Regions from separate parts of the Bradyrhizobium sp. A11 genome, predicted to be linked through region 2. Evidence: predicted binding sites of a transcription regulator. Region 2 holds the regulator's gene; the other holds the start of a gene.
What was found. Region 2 encodes PhoB, which activates phosphate uptake and scavenging genes when phosphate is short. Its sites were predicted from a motif close to TGTCATNNANCTGTCAT; they were not measured.

Region 1 (4,323 bases), 2.7 Mb from region 2:
CCGAGCCCGATCCCGACCGTCTCGGGCGTGCTGGCCGGGCTCGCCGCGCTCTGCCTCGGCGCCGTCATGGCGTTCTGCGGCGCCCATTTCGCGCTGCGCCGCGGCTGAAGCCGACACGGGCCGCAAAAAAGAACGCCGCGCGGAGGCCGCGCAGCGTTCGTCGAATGTGGGCTCGGCTCAGCTCGCCGCGCGCAGGTTCACCTTGCTCTCGGCCAGCGTGGTCAGCTTCTGATCGGTCGCCTTTTCCTCCTCGAGCGTCTTGGCGAGCACGGCGGCGCAATCGTTGCGGCCGAGCTGCTTGGCCCAGGCGATCAGGCTGCCGTAGCGCACGATCTCGTAATGTTCGGCAGCCTGGGCCGCGTTGATCAGCGCGGCGTCGAGCACGGCCTTGTCGGCAACTTCGCCGGCGGTCTCATCGGCTTCCTCGATGATGCCGTCGATCGCCGGACAGTCGACCGCCTTGACGGGGACGCCATGCATCTTGAACACTTCCTCGAGCCGCGCCACGTGCTGCTTGGTCTCTTCGAGGTGCGTCAAAAAGCCCTGTTTCAGCTGCGGATCGGTGGCCTTGCTGGCCATCTTCGGCAGCGCCTTGGTCAGCTGCTGCTCGGCGTAATAGATGTCCTGAAGCTGATGCACGAACAGGTCGTTCATGGTTTTGATGTCTTTTGTGAACAGTCCCATCGTTCGGTCCTTTTTCGGTTTGCTGGAACACGCAGGCAGCGGCTTGCACGAAAAGCCGCTCATTGCGCCATGTTTCGGTTGCTGTTCAGACCCAACGAACGCGCGACATCGACGTTCCAAAAAACACTCGCATGGCATTGCGTTGGAACAATGCAGGCGGCGCCGGGATCTGAAATCATAGGCCGATATGAACGCACGCGCCGGCCGGCTTTCACGACTCATATGCTTAACGCGCCTTCCGATGTGAACCGCGTATGACAAAGTTGCCGGTCCGGCGCAGAACCTATTGTTGTCAAGGGCTGCACAAGCTGCAGTTTTTGCCTTAAATGAGCTGGATCACGCCTAGCGATCGCTGCCTGCCTTTGGTGATGATCGCACCCGAACTGGCCAATGCCTGGCCCGGTCGGTCTTGCCCCCCGCCGGGAGGATGAATGCACGGACTGCTGCCCGCGCTGAAACGCGGCTTCAAGAGATGGATCGGCTGGCGACGGCTTGGGGTTGCCGCGAGCATCTTCATCATCGCCTTCGCGATCACCACGCTGGTGCGGACCCTCAAGGGCATCGATACCGGGGTCATCCTGACCGCGTTGACCGAAATTCCCCGCGGCAGCATCGGGCTGGCGGCGGTGTGCGTGTTCTTCGCGTTCTGCACGCTGACCTTCTATGATTATTTCGCACTGCGAACGATCGGCAAGAAGCACGTGCCCTATCGCATCGCGGCGCTCTCCAGCTTCACGTCCTATTCGATCGGCCACAACATCGGCGCCACCGTCTTCACCGGCGGCGCGATCCGCTTCCGGATCTATTCGGACTACGGGCTGAACGCGATCGACGTCGCCAAGATCTGCTTCCTGTCGGGCCTGACCTTCTGGCTCGGTAACATCTTCGTGCTCTCGATCGGCTTGGCCGTCCATCCGGACGCGGCCTCCTCGATGGATCAGCTTCCTCCATCTATCAACCGGCTGATCGCGCTCGGCGGCCTTGCCTCGATCGGGGCTTATCTCGCCTGGCTCGTCATGGGCGAGAAGCGGCGCGAGCTCGGCCAGAAGGGCTGGAAGGTCGTGCTGCCCTCGGCGCCGCTGACGCTGGTGCAGATCCTCATCGGCGTGGTCGATCTCGGCTTCTGCGCCATGGCGATGTACCTCTTGATGCCAGCCAATCCGCCGATCGACTTCATGTCGCTGGCCGTGGTGTTCATCCTGGCCACCCTGATCGGCTTTGCCAGCCATGCGCCCGGCTCGATCGGCGTGTTCGACGCCGCCATGCTGGTGGCGCTGCCGCAGTTCGGCCGCGAGGAGCTGCTGGCGACGCTGCTGGTATTTCGTATCCTCTATTTCGTGATCCCGTTCGGCCTCGCCATCTCCATCATGGGCACGCGCGAGCTCTGGATGAACGTGGTCGAGCCCTGGCAGGAGCGGCGGCGGCTGGCGGAGGCCTGTGCGCAGGCCAATCTGCCCAAAGAGGTGACGCCGATGCAGCGCGAGCGGTTGCTGCGGCAGGCCAACAAGCGCTGAAAGCAGCCTGCCCGGACCGGAGGGTTGCGGGCGGCAGCGCAATGCTCTCTTATTTCCGCCTCAACTTTGCCGTTGAAGACGCGGGCCATGATCCCTGTATTGCTTCGTACCCTCTGCGCCGGCACCCTGCTGCTGGCCGGACTTTTGTCCGTTTTGCCGGCCGAGCGCGCCGCCGCGCAGGACGCCGGCCCCTTGCAGATCAGTTGGGAGGTGCGTAACCGCTTCCGGCTGTTCCGCGAGGAGCGCGACTTCCTGCTCCATGTCGAGAATGCGCGTAACCGCAGCATCCTCGCCGCAGAACAATCGCTGGAGCTCCAGAGCGAAGGCCGCGGCTGGGCGCGCAACATGGTCAACCGCCTCTGCATCGACCTTCAGGGCCGCGTCAACCAGCCCTGCACCCGCGACAACACCAAGGAAAACTACCTCACCCCGATCGACCATCCCGTCACCGTGCGTCTCGTGGGCGCGGTACCGGTCGGCGCCACCTGCGCCTGGTCGTTCGACGACGGTGACGGCCCGCAGCAATCGACCTTCGACTGCGCCGAGCCGATCAACCTGCGTGTCCGCTACGGCAAGCAGACGGTCGCGACCGTCGACGTCTCCGCCGGCGCCGATCCGACCCAGCGGGTCCAGACCGAGATCCAGGTCCGCGACATCTTCGTCGCCGGCCTCGGGGACAGCATCGCCTCGGGCGAGGGCAATCCGGACAGGGCACTGGCGCTGTCCGACGAAGGTTTCTGCTTCCGCTCCTATCTCGGCACCGCCGGCGGGCAGTACTACCGGCCGAGCCGCCACGGCTTCAAGGGCGGCCGCGCTTGCGAGGCCCCGGATACGCTCGCCAACTGGCAACGCTACAGCGCGCTCTGGTTCAACGCACCGTGCCACCGCTCGCTGTACAGCTACCAGACGCGCACGGCCCTGGCGCTCGCGGTGCGCTACACCCACATCGCGGTGACCTACCTGCCGCTCGCCTGCACCGGCGCCAGCATCGGCGACGGCCTGCTCGGCTCGCAGCGCGCCCGCGAATGCCCGCCCGGCAAGACCGGCGTCTGCAACACCAGCGTGAACGCGCAGGTCGCCGAGCTGCGCGAGGCGCTCACCGCGGCGAAGAAGCGCCAGCCCGACCGCACGCTCGATCTCGTGCTGCTGTCGGTCGGCGCCAATGACGTCTATTTCTCGGGCCTCGTCGCCGACGTCATCGTCGACACCGCGACCGAGCGGGCGCTGTTCCGCCGCTCCGGCGTGATGGCAAGCGTCGACGAGTCCCGCGATGCGCTGGCGCGCGAGCTGCCCCAAAACTTCGTCAAGCTGCGCGAGGCGCTGAAGCCGCTGGTCGGCGGCGACCTCTCGCGCGTGGTCTATGTCTCCTACGCCAATCCCGCGCTCGTTGACGGCGGCGTGCCCTGCCGCGGCGGCCGTGCCGGCTTCGACATCCATCCCTCCTTCAACGCCGACCCCCAGCGGCTCGCCCGCGTCTCGACTTTCGTCGACACCGAATTCCTGCCGCAGCTGAAGGGGCTCGCCACCTGCACCCGCGGCGCGCTGTGCCGCGATCCCGAAGCCGAGCGCATGACCTTCGTCGATGCGCATCAGGCCGCGTTCGCCGATCACGGCTTCTGCGCCCATTCCGGCAACGATCCGGAATTCGACCGCACGTGCTTTGCCGAGAATGGCCAGAGCTTCAATCCCGATATCGTGAGCGCAGCGAGCCAGCCGATGCTGTGCGGCCGGGGCGCCTCGGAATATCGCGCCTATTGGCCCCGCGCGCGCTGGATCCGCGACGCCAATGACAGCTATTTTTCCGCGATGACCTATCCGCAAGGGCTGCCGGCGGCGAGCCAGCCGACCGACATCCACGACGCGACCTGGGGCGTGCTCTCCGCCGTCTATGGCGGCGCCGTGCATCCGAGCGCCGAGGGCCACGCCGCGATGGCGGACGCCGCCCTGCCGGCCGCGAGTGCCGTGCTCGGGCTCGACGCCGTGCCGCCGAACGTGACGCGGGGGCTGCTGCCGCAATTGTTGCCAGGCGCGCAGCAATAGAAGCGAAGGCGAACTGTCTCCTCGCATCATTGCGAGGAGCCCTTGCGATGAAGCAATCCAGACTGTTTGCGCAGACGCATTCCTG
Region 2 (4,323 bases):
AACGTGCAGATCTTCACCGCGGACACGCCGCCTCCGGGCTCGACCGATGGTGGCCTGCGCAACGCCATCGTCGGCTCGATCATCATGACCGTGATCGGCGTCGGCATCGGCGCCCCGCTCGGCCTGTTCGCCGGCACCTATCTCGCCGAGTACGGCCGCAACGACAGGCTGACCTCGGTGATCCGCTTCATCAACGACATCCTGCTCTCGGCGCCCTCGATCATCATCGGCCTGTTCATCTACGGCGCGGTGGTGGTGCCGATGCGGGGCTTCTCGGCGATCGCCGGCGCGCTGGCGCTCGCCGTGATCGTGATCCCGGTCGTGGTGCGCACCACGGAGGACATGCTGCTGCTGGTGCCGAACCCGCTGCGCGAAGCCGCCAGCGCGCTGGGCCTGCCGCGCTCGCTGGTGATCAAGCGCATCGCTTACCGCGCCGCGCGCTCCGGCCTCATCACCGGCGTGCTGCTCGCCACGGCGCGCGTCGCCGGCGAGACCGCGCCGCTGCTGTTCACCGCGCTGTCCAACCAGTTCTTCAGCCTCGGCCTGGACAAGACGATGGCGAACCTGCCGGTTACCATCAACAACTTCGTGCAGAGCCCCTACGCCTATTGGAAGCAGCTCGCCTGGAGCGGCGCGCTGCTGATCACCCTGACCGTGCTTGCCCTGAACATTGGCGCCCGCATCCTTGGTGCCGAGAGGACTGCAAAATGAGTGAAATGTCTGTTTCCGTCAGCGCGCCGACCGTTCACCCCGGCTCGCAGCCGCTGCCCGAGGCGCCGGCCAAGGTCACCGCGCGCAACCTCAACTTCTACTACGGTGAGCACCATGCGCTGAAGAACATCAACCTGGCGCTCGGCACCAACCGCGTCACCGCCTTCATCGGCCCGTCCGGCTGCGGCAAGTCGACCCTGCTGCGCATCTTCAACCGGATGTACGACCTCTATCCGGGCCAGCGCGCCACCGGCCAGCTGCTGCTTGACCACACCAACATCCTCGACCCCAAGCTCGACCTCAACCTGATGCGCGCCCGGGTCGGCATGGTGTTCCAGAAGCCGACCCCGTTCCCGATGACGATCTACGAGAACATCGCCTTCGGCATCCGCCTCTACGAGAAGATCTCCAAGTCCGAGATGGACGACCGCGTCGAGAAGGCGCTGCGCGGCGGCGCGCTGTGGAACGAGGTCAAGGACAAGCTCAACGCCTCCGGTCTGTCGCTCTCCGGCGGCCAGCAGCAGCGCCTCTGCATCGCCCGCACCGTCGCGGTGCGGCCCGAGGTGATCCTGTTCGACGAGCCCTGCTCGGCGCTCGACCCGATCTCGACCGCCAAGGTCGAGGAGCTGATCCAGGAATTGTCCGAGAACTACACGATCGCGATCGTCACCCACAACATGCAGCAGGCGGCGCGCGTCTCCGACAAGACCGCCTTCATGTATCTCGGCGAGCTGATCGAGTTCGACGACACCAGCAAGATCTTCACGTCGCCGACCGACCGGCGGACGCAGGACTACATCACCGGCCGGTTCGGCTGAGGAGACGCAACATGGGTACCGAACATACCGCAAAGGCCTTCGACACCGACCTCCAGGAGCTCACGCGCCTGGTCGCCGAGATGGGCGGCATCGCCGAGCGCATGATCGTCGATTCCGTCGATGCGCTGATCCGCCGCGACGTCGCGCTCGGCCAGCGCGTCGTCGCCATCGACGCCGATCTCGACGCGCTGCAGAAGCGCATCGAGGAGCGCGCCGTGCTCACCATCGCCCGCCGCCAGCCGATGGCGGTGGACCTGCGCGAGATCGTCGGCGCCATGCGCGTTGCGACCGACCTCGAGCGCATCGGCGACCTCGCCAAGAACATGGGCAAGCGCGTCGCCGCGCTGGAGACCGACTTCCATCCGCTCAAGCTGTTCCGCGGCCTGGAGCACATGACCGACCTGGTGCAGCAGCAGGTCAAGAGCGTGCTCGACGCCTATGCCGCGCACGATCTGCCGGCGGCGATGGCGGTGTGGAAGGGCGACGAGGAGGTCGACGCGATCTGCACCTCGCTGTTCCGCGAGCTCCTCACCTACATGATGGAGGATCCGCGCAACATCTCGTTCTGCATCCATCTGATGTTCTGCGCCAAGAACATCGAGCGCATCGGCGACCACGCCACCAACATCGCCGAGACCGTGTTCTACATGATCGAGGGCCAGGCGATCACCGACAAGCGGCCGAAGGGCGACATGACCACGTTCGCCACGACGATCCCGAATACCTGAAGACCTCAAGGAGCGACGACAACATGGGCGCACGCATTATGGTGGTTGAGGACGAGGAAGCTCTCACCGAGCTTCTGCGTTACAACCTCGAAGGCGACGGCTATGACGTCGAGACGGTGATGCGCGGCGACGACGCCGACACCCGCCTCAAGGAACACATTCCCGATCTGATCGTGCTCGACTGGATGCTGCCGGGCCTCTCCGGCATCGAGCTGTGCCGGCGCCTGCGCACCCGGCCCGAGACCAAGCAGCTGCCGATCATCATGCTCACCGCGCGCGGCGAGGAGAGCGAGCGGGTGCGCGGCCTTGCGACCGGCGCCGACGACTACATCGTCAAGCCGTTCTCGGTGCCGGAGCTGCTGGCGCGCGTGAAGGGCCTGCTCAGGCGCGCCAGCCCCGAGCGGCTCGCGACCGTGCTGGCCTATGGCGACATCGAGCTCGATCGCGACAAGCGCCGCGTCGCGCGCTCCGGCCGCCCGATCGATCTCGGCCCGACCGAATATCGCCTGCTGGAGTTCTTCCTGGAGCATCCCGGCCGCGTGTTCTCGCGCGAGCAGCTGCTCGACAGCGTCTGGGGCCGCGACATCTACATCGACGAGCGCACCGTTGACGTCCATATCGGCCGCCTGCGCAAGCTGCTCAATCTCGGCCGCGAGCAGGACCCGATCCGCACCGTCCGCGGCGCCGGCTACGCACTGGACGATCGCTTCGCGAAGGCGGAGCAGACGTAAGGGCGGGTGAGGTGGTCTAGCGAGTTGCCGCCACAGTATCGGTGTCGTCCCGGACAAGCGTCAGCGCAGATCCGGGATCCATAACCACAGCAAGTGATTGTTACACGAAATAGGTAACTCCGAGTCCCCCTAACCACATCCTGCGGTGGCTATGGGTCCCGGATCTGCGCGCGCTTGTGGCGCGCTTGTCCGGGACGACATCGGATGTCTTGAGGCGCCGTCGTGTGACGACTGCCGCGTTTGCGATCAGCTAAATCTCGCTCAGCGCGTGGGCTTCGGTGCCGCGCGGCGCCGATCCGCCGCCGGCTGATACGCCACGCGCGAGTGCTGGGCGCAATAGGGCAGGCCGGACAGGGCCTTGCCGCCGCAGAAGAAGAAATCCGGGCTCGAGGGATCGCCCACCGGCCAGTGGCAGGTCGCCTCGTTCAATTCGAGCAGCGACAGCCGCTGGCTCATCGGCACCACGTTGTCGTAGGTGACGGGTTCGGCCTCGACCTCGACCTCGAAGGCCTGCGCCAGCGCGGTGTTGCCGCGCGCGATGGGGCGCGTCACCCGCATCATGTGCTGGGCGGGACGCGCCTTGCGCGGCCGGGGCGCGGCCGACGAAGGGCTCTTGGCGCGGCCGGACAGGCCGAGCCTGTGCACTTTGCCGATCACGGCATTGCGGGTCACATTGCCGAGCTCTGCTGCGATCTGGCTGGCCGACAATCCGGCCTCCCAGAGCTTTTTCAGCTGCTCGACGCGATCGTCGGACCAGGTCAAAACCGTCATTGCACCCTTTCCCTCGCCGCGCGGCTGCCATCCTGGCGGTCCGTGCGGCGAATGCCTAAGCCTCGAAAAACCCGTGCCGCTCGAATCCCTTAGGGCTCGCCGGGCGCGCAACTGACGCCCGAACGTTTACGCCGGTACATGAGGACTCTTGGGATCAGAACTGCCGCACGAGATGTCGTATCTGACAATCCAAACGCTACAATATGGCGTGACTCACGCGCAAGAGTCCGCCGACTCGCTTCCACATGTTCCGTGGTGAAAAACCCGCAAAATCGCGACCGCAAGACTACGGAATCACCGTTTCACCACCGTTTTCTGGGGCTTTCGGGCGGCATTGACACCCGTTTCACCAGGCCTAAGATAGTCGTGCGTGCCGCCCTTAAAAGGCGGCACGTTTCGTTTTCCGGGCCGGTGGATGGTGCGTTGCGCAATGCACGCCTCACACCGTCCGCAACATCAAGTGGCCGTCATGACTAACAGCGCAGCCCCGCATTTGCTCCCCGTTTTCGCCAGGGCCAACCTCGGTTTTGAACGCGGCGAAGGCTGCTGGCTGATCGCAACCAA

Region 1: WI560_RS21870 (YbhN family protein) is a predicted target of PhoB. The motif match lies at 928-944, and genes of this name have one in related genera.

The regions. Positions count from the first base shown of each region.
Region 1 covers NZ_CP149509.1:4,637,130-4,641,452, forward strand. Annotated here, with positions in the region: gene WI560_RS21860 (hypothetical protein) at 1-108, shown strand, start outside; gene WI560_RS21865 (ferritin-like domain-containing protein) at 178-684, opposite strand; gene WI560_RS21870 (YbhN family protein) at 1,116-2,198, shown strand; gene WI560_RS21875 (hypothetical protein) at 2,286-4,238, shown strand.
Region 2 covers NZ_CP149509.1:465,520-469,842, forward strand. Annotated here, with positions in the region: gene pstA (phosphate ABC transporter permease PstA) at 1-711, shown strand, start outside; gene pstB (phosphate ABC transporter ATP-binding protein PstB) at 708-1,529, shown strand; gene phoU (phosphate signaling complex protein PhoU) at 1,541-2,257, shown strand; gene phoB (phosphate regulon transcriptional regulator PhoB) at 2,281-2,988, shown strand; gene WI560_RS02080 (GcrA family cell cycle regulator) at 3,250-3,759, opposite strand; gene WI560_RS02085 (aspartate aminotransferase family protein) at 4,229-4,323, shown strand, end outside.